One region of the Nocardioides panacihumi genome, then DNA from elsewhere that is predicted to be linked to it. Evidence: predicted binding sites of a transcription regulator. Region 1 holds the regulator's gene; each other region holds the start of a gene.
What was found. The regulator HrcA, encoded in region 1, represses chaperone genes, less so after heat shock. The targets are predictions, from matches to a motif close to TTGGCACTCGNNNNNNNCGAGTGCCAA.
Positions count from the first base shown of each region.

Region 2: groES (co-chaperone GroES) is a predicted target of HrcA. The motif match lies at 1,612-1,638, and genes of this name have one in related genera.
Region 3: groL (chaperonin GroEL) is a predicted target of HrcA. The motif match lies at 1,136-1,162, and genes of this name have one in related genera.

Region 1 is NZ_BAAAPB010000003.1:249,374-256,757, forward strand. Features, by position in the region: gene ABD205_RS15775 (MBL fold metallo-hydrolase) at 1-821, opposite strand, end outside; gene hrcA (heat-inducible transcriptional repressor HrcA) at 944-1,963, shown strand; gene dnaJ (molecular chaperone DnaJ) at 1,996-3,153, shown strand; gene ABD205_RS15790 (16S rRNA (uracil(1498)-N(3))-methyltransferase) at 3,164-3,904, shown strand; gene ABD205_RS15795 (RNA polymerase sigma factor) at 4,136-5,281, opposite strand; gene ABD205_RS15800 (YciI family protein) at 5,290-5,700, opposite strand; gene ABD205_RS15805 (thioesterase family protein) at 5,805-6,575, opposite strand; gene ABD205_RS15810 (winged helix DNA-binding domain-containing protein) at 6,769-7,384, opposite strand, start outside.
Region 2 is NZ_BAAAPB010000002.1:1,014,858-1,022,241, reverse strand. Features, by position in the region: gene ABD205_RS14120 (hypothetical protein) at 1-375, opposite strand, end outside; gene ABD205_RS14115 (class I SAM-dependent methyltransferase) at 389-1,564, opposite strand; gene groES (co-chaperone GroES) at 1,803-2,099, shown strand; gene groL (chaperonin GroEL) at 2,215-3,837, shown strand; gene ABD205_RS14100 (GNAT family N-acetyltransferase) at 4,029-4,934, shown strand; gene guaB (IMP dehydrogenase) at 4,982-6,481, shown strand; gene ABD205_RS14090 (RNA-binding S4 domain-containing protein) at 6,481-6,849, shown strand; gene ABD205_RS14085 (GuaB3 family IMP dehydrogenase-related protein) at 6,897-7,384, shown strand, end outside.
Region 3 is NZ_BAAAPB010000001.1:28,110-35,493, reverse strand. Features, by position in the region: gene ABD205_RS00170 (YciI family protein) at 1-144, opposite strand, end outside; gene ABD205_RS00165 (ATP-grasp domain-containing protein) at 236-1,090, shown strand; gene groL (chaperonin GroEL) at 1,323-2,951, shown strand; gene ABD205_RS00155 (RNA polymerase sigma factor) at 3,161-3,667, shown strand; gene ABD205_RS00150 (hypothetical protein) at 3,664-4,305, shown strand; gene ABD205_RS00145 (nucleotidyltransferase family protein) at 4,302-4,895, shown strand; gene ABD205_RS00140 (AAA family ATPase) at 4,954-5,838, shown strand; gene ABD205_RS00135 (vWA domain-containing protein) at 5,997-7,037, shown strand; gene ABD205_RS00130 (XdhC family protein) at 7,030-7,384, shown strand, end outside.

The sequences.
Region 1 (7,384 bases):
TATCCGCGGGCGATCGCTCCGTCGAAGCGCCAGTCGTCCGTCGGCCACGGCCACTCGGTGGCTCCGGCCGCCTCCTGGACGGGCACGCCGCGGCCCGCGAGCTCGCGGATGTTCGAGGTCACCCAGGCCAGGTCGTTGCGCTGCTGCTCCACCCACGACCGGTCGACCGGCAGCCCGTGACCGGGCACCACGACGGAGGACGTGGTGAGCATGCCGAGCACGACGTCGATCGTGAGCGCCCACTCCAGGGGATAGGAGTCCTCGCCGTAGACCGGTGGCCCCGACTCCTCCAGCAGGTCGCCCGCGAGCACCACGTCGGCGTCCGGCACCCGCACGACGAGGTCGCCGGCGGTGTGCCCGCGGCCCGGGTGGGCGAGCTCGACGAGCCGGTCGCCGAGGTCGATGGCCGCGACGCTCGCGAACGTCGTGTCGGCGGGCACGATCTCGGTGGCGATGATCTCCGCGGCCCTCGGGTCGGACGGGTCTGCGCCGTAGCGCGCCTTCGCTCGCTCGCCCGAGGCGATCGTGTTGACCGCGGCCACCTCCGTGGCGTGGATCGGCACGACGCCGTACGCCGCCCGCAGCTCGGCGTTGCCGAAGGTGTGGTCGAAGTGCTCGTGGGTGTTGACGATCCGTGTCACGCCGCCGACGCCGAGGCGGCGTACGTCCTCGACGACCTGGCGGGCGGCTGCTGCGGAGGCGTGGGTGTCGACCACGACCAGCCCTGCCGAGCCGCCGATGAGCGTCACGTTGACGTCCCACCACTCGTAGCGTGCGAGCCAGACGCGGTCCGCGATCTCCTGGAAGCCGGTGTCGGTCACCGCAGCAGCGTAGGGGCAAGGAGTGTCGCGAGGCCGGCGATCCTCGACCGCCCTTGTACGATTGGCACTCCAAACGGGTGAGTGCCAAGGCATCGGCACCGTACGTCGGCAGGAGGTGCCGCATGCAGAACGACCGCAGGCTGGCGGTGCTCCGAGCGATCGTCGAGGACTACGTGTCCACCGAGGAGCCCGTCGGCTCCAAGGCGCTGGTGGAGCGGCACGGGCTGGGTGTCTCGCCCGCGACCGTGCGCAACGACATGGCCGTCCTCGAGGAGGAGGGCTACATCGCCCAGCCGCACACGAGTGCGGGCCGGGTGCCGACCGACAAGGGCTACCGGCTCTTCGTCGACAAGCTCAGCACGGTCAAGCCGATGAGCCAGGCGGAGCGGCGCGCGATCGCCAGCTTCCTGGACGGCGCGGTCGACCTCGACGACGTCGTGCAGCGCTCCGTACGCCTGCTCTCGCAGCTGACCCGCCAGGTGGCGGTCGTGCAGTATCCGACGCTCGCCCGCTCGACGGTGCGCCACGTCGAGCTGGTCGCCCTCACCCCCAGGCGGCTCCTCGTCGTCCTCATCCTCTCGACGGGCCGGGTCGAGCAGCGTCTGGTGGAGCTGCCCGCGGCGGTCGACGAGGACTCCCTCGGCGACCTGCGCGCGAGGGTCAACCGCGCGGCCACCGGCGAGGTGATCGCGGACGCCGCGACGGCCCTCCGGGCGCTGCCGGCCCAGGTCGCCCCGCACGAGGGCGCGGCGGCGGTGGTGGTCGACACCCTCGTCGAGGCGATGTCGGACCACCGCTCGGACGAGCGGATCGCGGTCGCCGGCGCCTCCAACCTGGCGCGGTACGGCGACAGCTTCGAGACCTCGGTGAGGCCGCTTCTCGAGGCGCTGGAGGAGCACGTCGTGCTGCTCAAGCTGATCGGCGAGGCCACCGCCGGCGGCCTGGTGACGGTGCGGATCGGCGCCGAGGGACCCTACGAGCAGCTCTCGTCGACCAGCGTCGTGACGACCGGCTACGGCCCGGGCGACTCGGCTCTGGCGACGCTCGGCGTCGTGGGCCCGACCCGGATGGACTACCCCGGCACGATGGCGGCCGTGCGAGCGGTGGCGCGGTATGTCTCGCGCATCCTCGACGAGGCCTGAGCGCCGCCCGGACAGCAAGGAAGAGAAACACGTTGGATCCCTATGAGCTCCTCGGCGTCGACCGCGACGCCGACGACGCGACCATCAAGAAGGCCTACCGGAAGCTGGCTCGGGAGTACCACCCCGACGTCAACCCGGACCCGGTCGCCCAGGACAGGTTCAAGGAGGTCTCGCACGCTTACGAGATCCTCTCGGACCCGCAGAAGCGGGCGGCCTACGACCGGGGTGGGGACCCGTTCAGCGGAGGGTTCGGCGCCGGAGCCGGCTTCTCCTTCACCGACATCATGGACGCCTTCTTCGGCGGCCAGGGCGGTGCCGCGGCCGGTCGCGGGCCGCGCCCGCGGGTGCGCCGCGGGCAGGACGCCCTGATCCGGCTCGAGGTCGACCTGGCCGAGGCGGCGTTCGGCGTCACCCGCGAGCTGAAGGTCGACACCGCCGTCACCTGCGAGACGTGTCACGGCGACGGCGCGGCCCCCGGGTCGAAGCCGATCACGTGCGAGACCTGCGGCGGTGCCGGCGAGGTCGCGCACGTGCAGCGCTCGTTCCTCGGCGAGATCCGCACGCTGCGCCCCTGCGCGGCCTGCCGCGGCTTCGGCACGATCATCCCCGAGCCCTGCCGCGAGTGCAGCGGCGACGGTCGGGTCCGCACCCGTCGTACGTTGACCGTCAAGATCCCGGCGGGCGTCGACGACGGCACCCGCGTGCAGCTCGCCGGCCAGGGCGAGGTCGGCCCCGGCGGCGGCCCCGCCGGCGACCTGTACGTCGAGATCCAGGTCGCCCGCCACCCGGTCTTCAACCGGCAGGGCAACGACCTGCACTGCACCGTGACGGTCCCGATGACCGCCGCCGCGCTCGGCACCACGCTCACCCTGCCGACCCTCGAGGCCGACCTCGTCTCCGAGACGTCGTCGTCCGACCTGGTCACGTCGTTCGAGCTGGAGGTCAAGCCGGGCACGCAGTCGGGCACCGACCAGACCATCCGTGCGTACGGCGTCCCGGGCCTGCGCGGCGGCCGCGGCGACCTCATCGTCACGGTGATCGTCGAGACGCCCACCTCGCTCGACCCGGCACAGCAGGAGCTGCTCGAGCAGCTGGCCGGCCTGCGCGGCGAGACGCATCCGTCGGGTCAGCTGCGCGCCGCGTCGAAGGGCGTCTTCGGCCGCCTGCGCAACGCGTTCAACGGCCACTGAGAGCACGCTGATGTCCCTCCCGGTCCATCTGGTGCCGACCCTCGCCGACATCGTCGCGGGCTCGTCGGTGACGGTGGAGGGGGACGAGGCGCACCATGCGGTCGCCGTACGCCGCCTGCGCGTCGGCGAGTCGGTCGTGCTCACCGACGGGGCCGGGCTGTCGGTCGTGGGCTCGGTCGCGTCGACGGGCAAGCGCGTCTTCACGGTGACGGTCGTGTCGGTGTCCTCGGCCCCCGAACCAGCGCCGGCATTCACGGTCGTGCAGGCCCTCCCGAAGGGCGACCGGGGCGAGCTCGCGGTCGAGGTGCTCACCGAGATCGGCGTCTCCACGGTCGTGCCTTGGGCCGCGTCGCGCTCCGTCGCCGTCTGGAAGGGCGAGCGCGCGGAGAAGTCCCTCGCCAAGTGGCGTGCCACCGCTCGTGAGGCCGCCAAGCAGGCGCGCCGCTCCTGGTTCCCCGAGGTGGCCCCGCTGGCGTCGACCGCCGACGTGCTGACGCGCATCGTGGCCGCACCCGTGGCCGTCGTGCTCCACGAGGAGGCCGGCGCCCCGCTCTCGGCTGTCGCCCTGCCGGCCGAGGGCGAGATCGTGGTCGTCGTGGGCCCCGAGGGTGGCCTGTCAGCCGAGGAGGTGGCCGCGTTCGAGTCCGCCGGGGCCGTGACGGTGCGGCTGGGCACCGAGGTGCTGCGGACCTCCACCGCCGGGCTGGCGGCCGTGTCCGCGCTGCTGGCGCGCACGTCGCGCTGGGTCTGACCGCCCGCACGCCTTCCCTCCCCGAACTGTCACCGTGACACTTCCAAACTGTCACCGTGACACTTTGCGGCGTGGGTGACAGTTCGTACGTGTCACCGACAGCTCCAACTGTCACCGTGACACTTTGCGGCGTGGGTGACAGTTCGTACGTGTCACCGACAGCTCCAACTGTCACCGTGACACTTTGCGGCGTGGGTGACAGTTCGTACGTGTGACCGACAGCTCCAACTGTCACCGTGACAGTTCGGCGTTGAGCCGCGCGGCCTGGCGCGTCAGATGGTCGCGCTCGGCCAGGTTCGGCGCCTGGTGCGCGGCGTCGGCGTACAGGCGCGCGGCGGTCCCCAGGTCGCCGTCGCGCTCGTGGAGGTACGCCGCCACCGCCGTGTGGCGGGGCAGCGAGTCCTCGAGCTCGGCGAGGGCCGCCAGCCCGGCGCGCGCACCCTCGGCCTCGCCTACCGCGACCGCCCGGTTGAGCCGGACGACCGGGTTGTCGGTCAGACGGACGAGCTCGTCGTACCACTCGACGATCTGCACCCAGTCCGTCTCCTCGGCCCGGGCCGCGTCGGCGTGCAGGGCCGCGATGGCGGCCTGCGCCTGGAACTCGCCCACCCGGTCGCGGGCCAGAGCGGTCTGCAGCAGGTGGACGCCTTCGGCGATCTGCCGGGTGTCCCACCGGCTGCGGTCCTGCTCAGCGAGCGGGACCAGGCTGCCGTCGGGCGCGGTCCGGGCGGCGCGCCGCGCATCCGTGAGCAGCATGAGGGCAAGCAGCCCGGCCACCTCCGGATGCGTGATCGAGGTCGCCAGCTGCCGCGTGAGCCGGATCGCCTCCGCGGCGAGGTCGACGTCGCCGGAGTAACCCTCGTTGAAGACCAGGTAGAGGACCCGCAGCACCGTCGCGACGTCGCCGGGCTGGTCGAACCGTACGTCGGACACGGTGCGCTTGGCGCGGCTGATGCGTTGCGCCATGGTCGCCTCGGGCACGAGGTAGGCCTGCGCGATCTGTCGCGTGGTCAGCCCGCCGACGGCTCGCAAGGTGAGGGCGACCGCGGACGACGGGGTCAGCGACGGGTGGGCGCAGAGGAAGTAGAGCTGGAGCGAGTCGTCCGTGTCGGGCACGGGCCCGGCTGCGGGCTCCTCGTCGACGAGGCCCTCCCGCCGGCGGCGTGCCGTGTCCGCCCGGGTCGCGTCCAGGAACCGGCGCCACGCCACCGTGACGAGCCAGCCCTTCGGGTCGCGCGGCGGATCGGCCTGCCACACGCGGACCGCTTCGACCAGCGCGTCCTGCACGGCGTCCTCGGCCGCCGCGAAGTCTGCTCCGCGGCGGACGAGGATCCCGAGCACGCCGGGAGCGAGGCTGCGGAGCAGGGCCTCGTCCATCGCGGGGATCACTCCGTGATGGTCGGCGGGAGCTCGGTCATGAAGGGGCGGACCTCGATCCACTCGTGGATCGGCTCCCCACCGGCGCCCGGAGCGGCCGAGAGCTCGGCGGCAACCTCGAGCGCACGCTCGTGGGCGTCGACGTCGACGACCATCCAGCCGGCGATCAGGTCCTTGGTCTCGGCGAAGGGCCCGTCGGTGACCGGCGGACGGCCCTCGCCGTCGTACCTGACCCACGAGCCCTCCGGGGCGAGCGCCTGGGCGTCGACGAACTCGCCGGTGCCCTCGAGCCGGGCGGCGAGGTCCTGCATGAACTTCACGTGGTCGGAGATCTCCTCCGGCGTCCACCGGCTCATCGGCACGTTGTTGAGCGGAGCCGGTGCGCCGCTGTAGTGCTTGAGCAGCAGGTACTTGGCCATGGTGTTACTCCTCGCGCTGGTGCGACCCATTCTGGTCGCGCTCAACCCCGGGACGGAGCGGATCGCTCGTTCTCGACATCATCGCGGCCGAAGCCCTGCGTGGATCACGAGGGCCTGACGGTGAGCGTCTGCGCGACGGTCCCGACGGGGCCGTGCTCGTCGTGGATCGTGCTGCTGGTCAGCCCGTGCCCGTCCGGTCCGAACGTGACGTTCGTGTCGAAACCGAGCCAACCGGGACGCGGCGCTCGGACGAGATGTGCGGTGAGATCGACGTTGGGGAAGGCGACCTCGGCCGGGTCGGCGCGGACGGTCATCCCGTTCGCGATGTCGAAGAGCCCGGCCGCGCTCGCGAGCGGACCGGTGGGTTCGTCGAGCAGCGGTACGTCGGTGCGGACCCAGTAACGAGCGCGACCCGGGGTGGCCTCGTCGCGGCGTACGTGCGCGGACGCGATGAAGCCGCCCGGCCAGACCTGCGTGGGGTCCCACTCCGGCATCGCGTCCGGCCCGGGCAGCGGCGGCAGGTCAGTGCCGGCGAGGCCGCTCGTGTCGAGGCTCGCGAGCAGCCAGGCGCGGAGCACGACCGCGGGACGACCGCCGTGGGTGAGCACCGCCTCGACGAGCTCGATCGTGCGACCTGGGCGGACCAGCCTGACCTCGACCTGCACCTCGTCCATCGGGAGCACCCCGAGGATGTCGAACGACAGCCGCGAGATCGCCAGCTCGTCCCCGGTACGGCGGCGCCGGTGGTCTGCCTCGACGAGGTGGGTCATCAGCCCGAGAGCGGGCGCGACGTGCTGTTCCTCGGTCGTCCAGGCACCTTCGACGTGCTCCGTCGGAGTGAACGCGGTCGCGCCGGTGCGAATGAAGTAGGGCACGCGAGAGGCTAACCGGCGCGCCCCGCAAAGTGTCACCGTGACACTTGGGGGCACGGGTGACACATCGGAACTGTCACCGACCGCTCGAACTGTCACGGTGATAGTTCGGGGCGGCTCGGGGCGGCTCGGGGCGGCTCGGGGCGGCTCGGGGTGACTCAGGGCAACCAGGCGCCGCACCAGGTCGCCCGTCGCATCACCGACCGAGCAGCGCCTCGACGCGGGCGATCTCCTCGTCGAGCCCGGCCTGCTCGCTCGGACTCAAGGGGCGCAGCAGGTCCACGACCCGGACCCGGCCGTCCTCGACCCGCCAGATCCCCTCGAGCCAGCCGTCGACGAGGAGCACGTTGCCCACGCCGCCGTTCGCCCCCATCCACGCGCGCCGCTTCTCAGGGTCGGTCACCCGGTCGCGGGTCGCGTGGGAGAGCCAGACGTTGTCATACGTGCCGAGCAGCCGCACCGGCGCCGGCGTGTCCTCGTCGGCGAACGACCCGTCCGGCACGTCGAAGAGCACCCGGCCGTCCGCGTCCTCGTGCCGCACGAGGTCGGCCATCCCGGTCAGCACCGGACCGAGCCGGGTCACACCCGACCACGCCGTCACGTCGGCGGCTGTGGCCGGTCCGAACGCCGCGAGGTAGCGGCGGACGATCGCCGGCACGTCCGGCTCCGCGAGCGGCAGGCCGGTCCAGCGGTCGACGTAGTCGTAGACGACGCCGCCCGAGGCGTTCCAGCAGCCGCGCGGCGGCAGCTGGGCGAGCGGCGCCAGGATCCGCGCGAGCTGACCGAGCGCCGCCGGCGTGACGTCGGGGTAG
Region 2 (7,384 bases), on a different contig from region 1:
CTGTCGACCGACCACGGTGAGGCTCTTCTGCTGCACCAGCACCAGCCGGCCGTCGGCGAGCTCGGTGAAGTCGGTCCAGGAGCCGTCGGGGATGCCCACGGCCCGTCCGTCGGGACTGATCAGCGTGCCGGAGCGGAGGTAGGGGACCGCCGGCGGATCGTGGGCGATGAAGCCCGTCTCCGTGCTGCCCGGGACGGGGGGAGTCGCCGGGTGCCGCGGCGTCGCGCCGGGCTTGTCCGCCACGCCGTGCCACACCGCCCAACCGACGAGTCCGGCCAGCGCGGCCGCGACCGCGATCCTCGGGCCGCGCCCGGCCCAGCGCCCTCGCCGTGGCGGTCGCGGGGGGCGACCCAGGACGAGGAACTCCTCAGTCATCTCGGTCCGGTCATCAGAACGGCTTCACCAGAAGGCAGGTCCCCTCGCCGGCGACCCGCGTCATCACGATTGTGGCCTCGTTCGGCCCGTGGAGCGAGAGCGCGCGTCGCAGCTGCTCCGGAACGACCGAGACTCCGCGCTTCTTGATGGTCAGCCGCCCCACGCCGCGCTCGCGCAGCGCGGCTCGCAGAGCGCGCTCCCGGTAGGGGAGCTCCTCGAGCACCTGGTAGCCCGTCGCGAAGGGCGTGTGGAACGACTCGTCGGAGGTCACGTAGGCGATGTGCTCGTCGACCAGCCCGCCGTCGACGCCTGCGGCGACCGTCGTGACGAGGCCGGCGCGGATCACGGCCCCGTCCGGCTCGTAGAGGAACGAGCCGACCGGCCGGGTCGCGGCAGGGCCCGATCCCGGCGGCGGGACGTCCTCGTCGGTCAGCGTCGCGAGGCCGCCGTCGCCGATCACGGTCGCCCGTCGGCGTACCGTCGCGAGGCCGCCGGCCCACAGCGCCGCCTCCTTGACCTCGCCGTGGTCACTGACCCACTCGGCCTCGACGTCGGACGGGACCAGCTCGTGCGGGATGCCCGGCGCGGCCTTCACGCAGGCGTCGCGGGTCAGCAGCGACTCGACGAACGACCAGGGCGGCGTCCATCCCTCGGCGCTGAACACCCGGCCGCGGGCGCCGCGCCGGGCCGGGTCGGCGAAGGCCACCTCGAACGCCGCGTGGTCGACGTCCGTCGCGTCGGCGACCTGGACGGCGCCGGGGAGCTCGAGCGCGTCCAGGTTGGCCTGCGCGACGGCGACCCGCTCGGGGTCGAGGTCGACGCCGGCCACGATCAGGCCGGCCCGCGAGGCCGCGATCAGGTCGCCGCCGATGCCGCAGCCGAGGTCGACGACGGTGCGTGCGCCGTACGCCGCCAGCCGCGCCGCGCGGTGCTCGGCGACCCGGAGCCGGGTCGCCTGCTCGAGGCCGTCCGGGGTGAAGTACATCCGCTCCGCGAGCGCCCCGAACTTCGCGACCGCCTTCGCCCGGAGCTCGGCCTGGCTGAGTGCCACGGCGACGTAGGACGCCTCGGCGTCCTTCCTCAGCAGGGTGTGTGCGCGCAAGGGGTCCTCGCCGCGCAGCTCGCACGCTCGCGCAAGCAGCCGCTGGCCCGGCTCGGTCAACAGCCAGGAGAACGCGTCGAGCTCCATCCGGCGATTCTTTCAGGTGCTCTCCGCTGACAGCGAACGCCACCGCCCTGGCACTCATTCGGGGCGAGTGCTAACGTCTCGGTTGGCACTCTCGACCCGAGTGTGCCAACTGCCTGCAGGCCACGGCGACCCCCGCGACGGCGCTGGAGCCACGCAGGCGAAGACGTCAATTACAGATCGCCCATCGACGAGTGCTCTGTCGATTTGGCTCTGCTGATTTGGAAGGGGAGGTCGACACGTGTCGATCAACATCAAGCCTCTCGAGGACCGCATCGTCATCAAGCAGGTCGAGGCTGAGCAGACCACCGCCTCCGGCCTGGTGATCCCGGACACGGCCAAGGAGAAGCCCCAGGAGGGCGAGGTCCTGTCCGTCGGCCCCGGTCGCATCGACGACAACGGCAACCGCGTTCCGCTCGACGTCAAGGTCGGCGACAAGGTCATCTACAGCAAGTACGGCGGCACCGAGGTCAAGTACGGCGGCGAGGAGTTCCTGATCCTCTCCGCCCGCGACATCCTCGCAGTTGTGGAGTCCTGATCCACCGACGCCACTGAGCTGACGCGGGACGTCATACGCCTCGGTCGCCCTAGGGCGCATCGCGTATGACGTCCCGCGCTGCCTGTCCGTCCCAACCTGATCTCAAAGGAGAGTCATGCCGAAGATCCTGGAGTTCGACGAGGGTGCTCGCCGCGCGCTCGAGCGTGGCGTCGACGCCCTCGCCAACGCCGTCAAGGTGACCCTCGGCCCCAAGGGCCGCTACGTCGTCCTCGACAAGAAGTGGGGCGCCCCGACCATCACCAACGACGGTGTGACCGTCGCTCGTGAGATCGAGCTGGACGACCCGTTCGAGAACCTGGGCGCCCAGCTGACGAAGGAGGTCGCCACCAAGACCAACGACGTCGCCGGTGACGGCACCACCACCGCGACCGTGCTCGCCCAGGCGATGGTCCACGAGGGCCTCCGCGCGGTTGCCGCCGGCGCCAACCCGATGGGCCTCAAGCGCGGCATGGACGCCGCCGCGAGCGCCGTCAGCGACGCGCTGCACGCCGCCGCTCGCGACGTGGACAGCAAGGAGGACATGGCCGCGGTCGCGACCATCTCCAGCCGCGACAGCCACATCGGCGAGCTCCTCGCCGACGCGTTCGACAAGGTCGGCAAGGACGGTGTCATCACCGTCGAGGAGTCCAACACCACGGGCACCGAGCTCGAGTTCACCGAGGGCATGCAGTTCGACAAGGGCTACATCTCGGCGTACTTCGTGACGGACCCGGAGCGCATGGAGGCCGTCCTCGACGACCCGTACATCCTGCTGCACCAGGGCAAGATCTCCGCGGTCCAGGACCTGCTCCCGCTGCTCGAGAAGGTCATCCAGTCCGGCAAGCCGCTCTTCATCCTCGCTGAGGACGTCGACGGTGAGGCGCTCTCGACCCTGGTCGTCAACAAGATCCGCGGCACGTTCAACGCCGTCGCGGTGAAGAGCCCGGCCTTCGGCGACCGCCGCAAGGCGATGATGCAGGACATCGCGACCCTGACCGGCGGTCAGGTCATCGCCCCCGAGGTCGGTCTCAAGCTCGACCAGGTCGGCCTCGAGGTGCTCGGCCAGGCGCGTCGCGTCGTCATCACCAAGGACAACACGACCATCGTCGACGGCGCGGGCGACCCCGCCGAGGTCGAGGGCCGCGTCAACCAGGTCAAGGCCGAGATCGAGAACACCGACTCCGACTGGGACCGCGAGAAGCTCCAGGAGCGCCTCGCCAAGCTCGCCGGCGGGGTCTGCGTCATCAAGGTCGGCGCCCACACCGAGGTGGAGCTCAAGGAGAAGAAGCACCGCATCGAGGACGCTGTCTCCGCGACCCGCGCGGCCATCGAGGAGGGCATCGTCCCCGGTGGTGGCTCCGCGCTCATCCACGCCGTCTCGGTGCTGGAGAAGGACCTCGGTCTGACCGGCGACGAGGCGGCGGGCGTGCGCATCGTGCGCAAGGCCGCCGACGAGCCGCTGCGCTGGATCGCCGAGAACGGTGGCGACAACGGCTACGTCATCACCACCAAGGTGCGCGAGCTCGGTGTCGGCAAGGGCTACAACGCCGCCACGGGTGAGTACGGCGACCTGGTCGCCCAGGGCGTCATCGACCCGGTCAAGGTCACCCGCTCGGCGCTCGTCAACGCCACCTCGATCGCGGGCATGCTGCTCACGACCGAGACGCTGGTTGTCGAGAAGCCCGCGGAGGAGGACCCCGCTCCCGCGGCCGGTCACGGCCACGGACACGGTCACTGACAGCCCGAGTCGGCGCGTCCTGACGCGCTGAGAGGCTCGAGTCGGCGCATCTTCGCAGTCAACGCTGCGAGGATGCGCCGACTCGGCGTTTCAACGCTGCGAGGATGCGCCGACTCGGCGTTTCTGGGGTGCGAGGATGCGCCGACTCGGCGGAAACACGGGCGCAACGTGGATTCCGGCAGACTGTGGCCATGCTGTGGAGAGTGCGCGCGACCCTGCCCGACAAGCCCGGCACCCTGGCCATGCTCGCGCAGCGGTGCGGCGAGGCGGGGGTCAACATCCTCGGTCTCCAGATCTTCCCGGGGCTCGACGATGTCACCGACGAGATGGTGCTGAGCACCGACGACGCCTGGACGGCCGAGCAGGTCACCGCGCTCGTCGCGGACGCCGGCGGCACCGACGTCGTCACGCAGGCGAGCACCGAGGCAGCCCTCGACGACCAGCCCACGCGCTACGTCACGGCCGCGCGCGCCATCCTCGAACGGCCGATGTCGTTCCCGGAGGTCGTCGCCCGGCTGTTCGACGCCGAGGCCGAGCCGACCGACCCCGACGTCGTCCACGACACCATGGAGATGGAGGTCGGCGACGTCCAGGTGCAAGTGCACCGCACGGCGCCGTTCACCGAGACCGAGCGCGCCCGCGGCACCGCGATGGCGGCGCTCGTCAACGACGTGCTCAGCCGCACGCAGGCCGCGCCGCCCGCGACGACGGGCGGTGGCAGGCGGCTCGGGACGGGCGCGACACCGGAGTACGTCGTGGAGCCCGACGCCGTCTCGGCGTACGTCGACGGCGTGGTCGTCGGCACCGCGACCGTCGGGGAGGCCGTGACCCATGACGACGGCGCTACGCTGCGCCCGGTCGACCTCGCCGTCGACCCGGCCTGGCAGCGGCGCGGCATCGGGACCCGACTGCTCCTGGACGCGGCCCGGATCGCCCAGTCGCTCGACGCCGACGAGATCCTGCTGACCACCGGCTCCGACAACCAGGCCGTGCTGCCCATGGTGCTCGGCGCGGGGCTGCGCGGCCGGATCCGGATGGCCGCCGACGAGCTCACCGTGCGTGTGCCGGTGGGCGGGCTCAGGCCGCTGGCGCGCTGAGATCCGCCGATTCGGGGAGTCGGGCGCAACGGCCGTAACATTTCGTCATGGAGATCCCCGAGAAGTTCGCGACCCTGGGCCTCACCTACGACGACGTCCTGCTGTTGCCGGGCTACTCCGATCTCGCGCCCACCGACATCGACACCACGAGTCGGCTGACCCGCGAGCTCTCCCTCAAGACCCCGCTGATCTCGGCGGCGATGGACACGGTCACCGAGGCGCGCATGGCGATCGCGATGGCGCGCCAAGGTGGCATCGGTGTGCTCCACCGCAACCTCTCGATCGGGGACCAGGCCTACCAGGTCGACCTCGTCAAGCGCACCCAGACCGGGATCATCTCCAACCCGGTCACGATCGGCCCCGACGCGACGCTCGAGCAGCTCGACCGGCTCGCCGGTGAGTACCGCATCTCCGGCTTCCCGGTCGTCGACCTCGACAACCGCCTCATCGGCATGATCACCAACCGCGACCTGAGGTTCACCCCCGTCGCGGAGTGGGCGACCACCAAGGTCGACGAGGTGATGACGCCGATGCCGCTGATCACCGGCCCCTCCGACATCTCCCGCGAGGACGCCACCTCGCTCCTGCGCCGCCACAAGCGCGAGCGTCTTCCGCTGGTCGACGCCGACGGCAGGCTCACCGGACTCATCACGGTCAAGGACTTCGTCAAGGGGGAGCAGTTCCCCGACGCGTCGTACGACGCCCAGGGCCGTCTCCTCGTCGGTGCGGCGATCGGCTACTTCGGCGACGCGTGGGAGCGCGCCACGACCCTCATCGACGCCGGTGTCGACGTCCTCGTCGCCGACACCGCGCACGGCAACGTGCGGATGCTCATCGACATGGTCAAGCGGCTCAAGACCGACCCGGCGACCAGGCACGTCCAGGTGATCGGCGGCAACGTCGCGACCCGCGACGGCGCGCAGAGCTTCGTCGACGCCGGCGCGGACGCGGTCAAGGTCGGCGTGGGTCCGGGCTCGATCTGCACGACGCGGGTCGTCACCGGCGTCGGCGTGCCGCAGGTGTCGGCGGTCTACGAGGCCAGCCTCGCGTGCAAGCCGGCCGGCGTGCCGGTCATCGCCGACGGCGGACTGCGCTACTCCGGCGAGATCGGCAAGGCGATCGTCGCCGGTGCCGACACCGTGATGCTCGGCTCGATGCTGGCCGGCACCGAGGAGACGCCGGGCGACCTCATCCTGCTCAACGGCAAGCAGTACAAGGCCTACCGCGGCATGGGCTCGATGGGCGCCATGTCGAGCCGCGGCAAGAAGTCCTACTCCAAGGACCGCTACTTCCAGGCCGAGGTCACCAGCGACGACATGATCGTGCCGGAGGGCATCGAGGGCCAGGTGCCCTACAAGGGCTCGCTCGCGACCGTCGCCCACCAGCTCGTCGGCGGCCTGCACCAGACCATGTTCTACGTCGGCGCGCGCACCATCCCCGAGCTCCAGGAGAAGGGCCGCTTCATGCGGATCACCTCCGCGAGCCTCAAGGAGAGCCACCCGCACGACGTGCAGATGACCGCGGAAGCGCCCAACTACCGCAGCTGATGGACGCCGTCCGGGTCGACGTCTGGGTGTGGTCGGTCCGGCTCTACAAGAGCCGGTCCCAGGCCACCAACGGCGCGAAGGCGGGGCACGTCCGCATCAACGGGGTGCGCGCGAAGCCGTCGCAACCGGTCAAGGTCGGCGACGAGGTCCGCGTGTTCACCGACCGCGAGCACGTCGTGGTCGTCCGGCAGCTGCTCGCGAAGCGGGTGGGCGCCCCGGTGGCCCAGACGGCGTACGACGACCTCACGCCCGCCCTGCCTCCCAAGGAGGAGCGCGCCGCGCCGGTGTTCGCACGTGAGCGCGGGGCGGGTCGGCCGACCAAGCGCGACCGGCGCGTGCTCGACCGGCTGCGCGAGCTCGGCCGCTGACGCGGGCAGATTCCCCGCCCGCCCGCAGGCAATGACAGAATCGCCGGGTGACTGACATCGAGATCGGCCGGGCCAAGCGGGCGCGTCGCGCCTACGCGTTCGACGACGTCGCGATCGTCCCGAGCCGGAGGACGCGCGACCCCGAGGAGGTCAGCGTCGACTGGCAGATCGACGCCTACCGCTTCGAGCTGCCGGTGCTCGCCGCGCCGATGGACTCGGTGATGTCGCCTGCCACCGCCATCAAGCTCGGCAAGCTCGGCGGCCTCGGCGTGCTCAACCTCGAGGGCATCTGGACGCGGTACGCCGACCCGGAGCCGCTCCTCGACGAGGTCGCCGGCCTTCGCGGCGCCGACGCGACCCGCCGCCTGCAGGAGATCTACACCGAGCCGGTCAAGGCCGAGCTGATCACCGAGCGTCTGCGCGAGATCCGCGACGCGGGCGTCACGGTCGCCGGCGCGCTCAGCCCGCAGCGCACCAAGGAGTTCGCCAAGACCGTCACCGACGCGGGGGTCGACCTGTTCGTCATCCGCGGCAC
Region 3 (7,384 bases), on a different contig from region 1:
GGCGCCACCGGTGATCTTGTGACCGCGCTCCTCGAGCATCGCCGCGAAGCGGCCGTGTGTCTCGTACATCGCGGCACGCTGCTCGGGCGTGGCGCGCTCCCAGGCGCTCTCGTCGCCGGGGAGCAGGACGGCATAGCTGGTCATCGCGATTCCTCTCGTGGTGGTGAGTCTGTCACCGCGATGACGGACGGCGGGAGTCCGAATCGACAGCCGCGGTCCAGTAGGTTTCTCCTTCGTGCCACGGATCCTGCTCGCGACCTACCAGCTGATGCCCGACGGCGAGCCCGGGGGCGGTGCCCTCCTCACGGCGCTGACGGCTCGGGGAATCGACGCCGCGTGGGCCCGCTGGGACGACCCGGCCGCGGACTGGGCGGGCGCCGACCTGGTCGCCGTGCGGTCCACCTGGGACTACTACCGGCGCGCACCGGAGTTCCTCGCCTGGGTGCGCGGGCTCCCTCGCCTGCTCAACGGCGCCGACGTGATCGCCTGGAACGCCGACAAGGCCTACCTGTGCGAGCTCCCGGCGGCGGGCATCCCGACCGTGCCGACCGAGCTGCTCGACGACGCCACCCTCGTCGACGGCCTCGCCACCGCCGTCGAGCGTTGGGGGACCGTGGTCGTCAAGCCGCGCACCGGTGCGGGAGGCGTCGGCGTGTGCGTCGTCTCCTCCGCGGCCGACGACAGGCTGGAGGGTCTCGTCGCGGCGCCGTGGGTCGTCCAGCCGCTCGTCGAGTCGGTGCGCACGACCGGCGAGACGAGCGTCTTCGTCTTCGCGGGCGCGCCGGCCGCGCAGGTGCAGAAGGTGCCGGGCGGCGGCGACATCAGGGTCAACGAGCTGTACGGCGGCAGCTCCCGCCCCGTCCCCCTCACGCGGGAGCACGCGGCCCTCGCCGAGGCCGCCGTCCGGGCCGCGGCCGACCGGCACGGCCACCCGATCGACTACGCGCGCGTCGACATGCTCACGTATGACGACCGGCTGGTCGTCTCCGAGCTGGAGCTCATCGAGCCGGGGCTCTACCTGGACGTCGAGCCGGGCAACGCCGACGGCTTCGCCGACATGGTGGCCGCGCGGCTGGCCGGCGGGGTCTGACGGGGGCGTCCTGCCGTTCCGCACGGGCGGTCAGGCGTACGTCTCCTTGCACTCGACAAGGGCGAGTGCTAAACATGGCGTTGGCACTCTCGCCATGAGAGTGCCACCTCCGGACCGGTGACGTTGGGTCGCTCCGTGGGTGGCGTGAAGGGATCGCCACCGCAGGACGATCGTGCCGTCGCGGGCAGCCCACCGGCCGGGACACGCACTTCCAGTGAAGGATCGCCAGGCAATGCCGAAGCTGATTGCTTTCAACGAGGAGGCCCGGCGCGGTCTCGAGCGGGGCATGAACACCCTCGCCGACGCCGTCAAGGTCACCCTCGGCCCGAAGGGCCGCAACGTCGTTCTGGAGAAGAAGTGGGGCGCCCCCACGATCACCAACGACGGCGTCTCGATCGCCAAGGAGATCGAGCTCGAGGACCCGTACGAGAAGATCGGCGCGGAGCTCGTCAAGGAGGTCGCCAAGAAGACCGACGACGTCGCCGGTGACGGCACCACCACCGCCACCGTGCTCGCCCAGGCGCTCGTTCGCGAGGGCCTGCGCAACGTCGCGGCCGGCGCGAACCCGATGGGTCTCAAGCGCGGCATCGAGGCCGCCGTCTCCGCCGTGTCGGAGCAGCTCCTCGCCCTCGCCAAGGACATCGAGACCAAGGAGGAGATCGCCTCCACCGCCTCGATCTCCGCCGCTGACACCACCGTCGGCGACATCATCGCCGAGGCGATGGACAAGGTCGGCAAGGAAGGCGTCATCACGGTCGAGGAGTCGAACACGTTCGGCCTCGACCTCGAGCTCACCGAGGGCATGCGGTTCGACAAGGGCTACATCTCGGCCTACTTCGTCACCGACCCCGAGCGCATGGAGACGGTCTTCGAGGACGCCTACGTCCTCATCGCCAACCAGAAGATCTCCAACGTCAAGGACCTGCTGCCGCTGCTGGAGAAGGTCATCCAGTCCGGCAAGCCGCTGGTCATCATCGCCGAGGACGTCGACGGCGAGGCTCTGTCCACGCTCGTCGTGAACAAGATCCGCGGCACCTTCAAGTCGGTCGCCGTCAAGGCTCCCGGCTTCGGTGACCGTCGCAAGGCCATGCTGCAGGACATCGCGATCCTCACCGGCGGCCAGGTCATCTCCGAGGAGGTCGGCCTCAAGCTGGAGAACACCGGTCTCGAGCTGCTCGGCCAGGCCCGCAAGGTCGTCATCACCAAGGACGAGACCACGATCGTCGACGGCTCCGGCGACGCTGCCCAGATCGAGGGCCGCGTCAACCAGATCCGCGCCGAGATCGAGAAGTCGGACTCCGACTACGACCGCGAGAAGCTGCAGGAGCGCCTCGCCAAGCTGGCCGGCGGCGTCGCCGTCATCAAGGTCGGCGCGGCCACCGAGGTCGAGCTCAAGGAGCGCAAGCACCGCATCGAGGACGCCGTTCGCAACGCGAAGGCCGCCGTCGAGGAGGGCATCGTCGCCGGTGGTGGCGTCGCTCTCGTCCAGGCCGGTGCCAAGGCGTTCGAGAAGCTCGAGCTCGAGGGTGACGAGGCCACCGGCGCGAACATCGTCCGCGTCGCGATCTCGGCCCCGCTCAAGCAGATCGCCATCAACGCCGGCCTCGAGGGCGGCGTCGTGGCGGAGAAGGTCGCGAACCTGCCCGCCGGTCACGGCCTCAACGCTGCCACCGGTGAGTACGTCGACCTGCTGGCCGCGGGCATCATCGACCCGGCCAAGGTGACCCGCTCGGCGCTGCAGAACGCCGCGTCGATCGCCGCGCTGTTCCTCACCACCGAGGCCGTCGTGGCCGACAAGCCGGAGAAGGCCGCGCCCATGGGCGGCGACCCGACCGGCGGCATGGGCGGCATGGACTTCTGAGTCCGGTCTCCCCGGACGTCGTACGGGTCGGTGGCTCCGGCCACCGGAACGTATGACGTCCCGCAAGGCAACAGGCAGGGCCCCCGCTACACGGCGGGGGCCCTGCTGTCGTCCGACCCCCGGACTCGGTGGTGTGCTGGGACCCGCTGCTGGGCACGAGCAGGGTTGACGTTGCAGACAGCACGGCCGGGCGATGGGAGGCTGGAGGCGTGGAGACCAGCAGGGCTGACCGTTTCGACCAGCTCGCACGGGCGTGCCTCGAGCCGCTGCGGCGCTACCTCGCGCGGCGCACCGACGCCGAGACGGCCGCCGACGTGCTCGGCGACACGCTGCTGGTGGCGTGGCGGCGCTTCGACGACGTACCGCCCGAGCCGCTGCCGTGGCTCTACGGGGTGGCTCGCAACTGCCTGGCGAACGCCGAGAGGGGTGTACGCCGACGGGCGCGCCTGGCAGCCAGGCTCGCCGACCAGCCGGTCGACGTGGAGCCGGCCGGGTCCGACGACCTGCTCGAAGCGCTCGAGGAGCTCGACGACACCGAGCGCGAGCTGCTCCGGCTCTGGGCCTGGGAGCAGCTCACCCCCGCCGAGATCGGGACGGCCATGGGGCTGACGCCCAACGCCGTCAGCATCAGGCTGACCCGCGCCCGCCAGCACCTGCGCGAGCTCATCGACGCGCCGCGAAAGACCGGCGACCTCGCCGGACATGAAGGGGCATGAGCGACTCACCGCACCCGTCCGACGCCGAGCTCCTCGCGCGGCTGCGCGGCGCCGATCCGGCCGGCGACCTGCCGGCGGCCGACGCCGACGACGTCGACCACCTGCTGCACCGCGTGGTCGACACCGATCTGCGCGAGACCGGCACCCACCGGCGCAACTCCTTGACCTGGCTGGTGGCCGCGGCCGCCGTCGTCGTCATCGCGGGCGGCGTCGTGTGGCGGCTGAGCGGCGATCACTCCCAGCCGGGCGTCGTGGCCGCGCCCGGCGCCAGCACGACCGCTGCCGCGGGCACGACCGAGCTCAGCGCGGCGCCCGCGACGGGGGGCCGATGCATTGTGCCGACGCCGGAGCTGCTCGCCGCCAAGCCGCTCGCCTTCGAGGGGAAGGTCGTGGGCATCGCGGACGGCGTGGTCACGATCCGGCCGACGAAGATCTACACGGGAGACGCGGGAGACCAGGTGACCGTGACGGGTGCGGCTCCGGGCGCCGCCGGAGCCCCGGAGGGCGACCCCGCGTTCGAGACCGGCCAGGACTACCTGGTGGCGGCCGAGGGTGGCCGGGTGCTCGGGTGCGGGCTGAGCGGACCCGTCGGCAGCCCGGAGGTGAAGGCCCTCTACGAGCAGGCGTTCCCGCAGTGACGGTCCGGGAGGGCGGCCCCGTCACGGTCCACGGACTGTTGCTCGCGGCCGGCGCGGGGAGCCGGATGGGCACGCCCAAGGCACTCGTCTCCGATGACGACGGCCCTTGGCTGCCGCGCGGCGTCGCCACGCTCCGCGAGGGCGGCTGCGCGGCGGTGACCGTCGTGCTCGGCGCCGCAGCCGAGGAGGCGCGGGCGCTGCTCACGGGCCCGGACGGGTCCGCAGGTCAGCACGACGTCACGGTCGTGGTCGCGCACGACTGGACCGAGGGGATGAGCGCGTCGCTGCGGGCCGGGCTCGGGGTGCTCGCCGGCACGGACGCCGACGTCGCGCTCGTGCACCTGGTCGACCTGCCCGACGTCGGCCCCGACGTGGTGCGGCGGGTCGTCGCGAGCGGCGCGGCGCTGGCCAGGGCGTCGTACGACGGTGTGCCGGGCCATCCCGTCCTGCTCGGCCGTGACCACTGGGAGTCGATCGCCGCCGGTGTGGCCGGCGACCAGGGGGCGCGCGACTACCTCCGCGCGCATGACGCGCTCCTCGTCGAGTGCGGCGACCTGGCGACCGGCGCCGACGTCGACCGTCGGGGCTGAGCGGCGCAGCGACCGCACCCAACCGGGGGCCAACGGCCGCGCAGGTAGCCTGGATCACATGGAGACCCTGTCCGCTCAGGAGCTGACGACCAGGCTCGGACGGACGGGCTACCTGTGCGACGAGGCGCTCGCCACCGTCACCTACCTCGCCCTACGGATGCAGCGCCCGCTGCTGCTCGAGGGCGAGCCCGGCACCGGGAAGACGGCGCTGGCCGAGGCGATCGCCGAGGCGCTGGAGCTGCCGTTGATCAGGCTGCAGTGCTACGAGGGGATCGACGCCACGCAGGCGCTCTACGACTGGGACTTCCCCCGTCAGATCCTCCACCTGCGCGCGCTGGAGGCGGCGGGTCGGGGGACCGATGTCGAGGAGGCCGAGAAGAGCCTGTACGACGAGCGCTTCCTGCTCGCCCGGCCCGTGCTCGCCGCCCTGAAGCAGAGCCCGGCCGTGCTGCTCGTCGACGAGGTCGACCGGGCCGACGACGAGTTCGAGGCGTTCCTGCTCGAGGTGCTCTCGACCTACCAGGTCTCCATCCCCGAGCTCGGCACCGTCGCCGCTGCGACACCTCCGATCGTCGTCCTGACCTCCAACCGCACCCGTGAGCTGCACGACGCGCTGAAGCGGCGCTGTCTCTACCACTGGATCGACCACCCCGGCCTCGACCGCGAGGTGGAGATCGTGCGCAGCCGCGCTCCCGAGGTGGCTGACGCGCTCGCACGGCAGGTCGTCGGGATCGTGCAGCAGCTGCGCGACGGCTCCGTGGTGTCGGGCGGACTCCTCAAGCCGCCGGGTGTCGCCGAGACACTCGACTGGGCCCGTGCCCTCTCCTACCTCGGCAGCGACCAGGTCGACCTCGCGACCGCCAGCGCCACGCTCGGCGCGCTGGTGAAGTACCGCGAGGACGCCGACCGGGTCCGCGCCGCGCTCGACCGGCTGCTGGCATGAGCAGTCTCCGCCCAGGGAACTCCGGACCCGACCCAGGGAACCCCGGAACTTCCGGGGGTGCACGACACCCCGGAAGTTCCGGAGTCCCCGGTGAACCGGGGACTCCGCCCGCCGACCGCGTCCTGCTCGGGTTCACCCGCGCGCTGCGGGCGGCTGGGGTGCCGGTCACGCCCGACCGGTCGCAGAGCTACTTGGAGGCGGTCTCGATCGTCGGGCTCGACGACCGCCGGGCGACGTACACCTCGGGGCGCGCGACCCTCTGCGCCGGACCGGACGACCTGGCGCGCTACGACCAGGTCTTCGAGGCCTACTTCGGCGCCCGCGACGGCCTGCCGCTACCGAGGGCGGCGCGAACGACCGCGGCCGCGGTCGGGGAGCTGCCGCTCGTCGACGCGGCCGGTGCTGCCGAGCAGGCCGACGACGTGACGAGGGCGATGGCGAGCGACGTCGAGGTGCTGCGCCACCGCGACGTCGCCCGGCTCAGCGCCGCGGAGAAGCAGCGGCTGGCCGCGATGCTCGCGACCCTCTCCCCGCGCGCGCCGCTGCGCCGGACCGCGCGCCACCGCGCCTGGCACCGGGGGAGCGTCGACGCCGCCCGCACGCTCCGGACCAGCCTGCGACGGATGGGTGAGCCCGCCGAGATCGCCTGGCGTCGGCGTGCGACACGGCCCCGGCGCGTCGTGCTGCTGATCGACGTCTCCGGGTCCATGAGCGGGTACGCCGACACGCTGCTGCGCGTGGCGCACCGGATCAGCCACGCGCTGCCCGGCCCCGTCGAGACCTTCACCGTCGGCACGCGGCTGACGCACCTCACCCGGGCGTTGCGCCTGCGCGACGGCGAGCGTGCTCTGGTCGCCGCCGGTGACACCGTCCCCGACTGGTCCGGCGGCACGCGGCTCGGCGAGACGCTCCAGGTCTTCCTCGACCGGTGGGGCCGGCGCGGCATGGCCCGGGGGGCAGTGGTCGTGGTCTTCAGCGACGGCTGGGAGCGCGGCGACGTGACCCTGCTGGCCGAGCAGGCCCGGCAGCTCAGCCGCGTCGCGCACCGGCTGGTCTGGGTCAACCCGCACCGCGGCAAGGACGGCTACGAGCCGGTCCAGGCCGGTGTGCGCGCCGTCCTTCCCTACGTGGACGACTTCGTCGCCGGGCACTCGCTCGCGACGTACCAACGCCTCCTGGAGGTGATCGCTGATGCGTGACGTGCTCGACGACCTGATGCGGTGGTGGGAGTCCGGCCGGACGGTCGGGGTTGGCACCGTGGTGGCGACCTTCCAGAGCGCACCCCGGCCCCCGGGGGCGTCGATGCTGGTCGGCCCCGACGACACGGCTGTCGGATCCGTCTCGGGCGGCTGCGTCGAGGGCGCGGTCTACGACCTCGCCCAGGAGGTCGCCGCCTCCGGGCAGCCCGTGCTGCAGCGGTACGGCGTCTCCGACGACGACGCGTTCGCCGTCGGTCTGACGTGCGGCGGCATCCTCGACGTGTACGTCGAGAGCATCGACCGCGAGACGTTCCCCGAGCTGGGTGCGATCGCGGCGGACGTGCGTG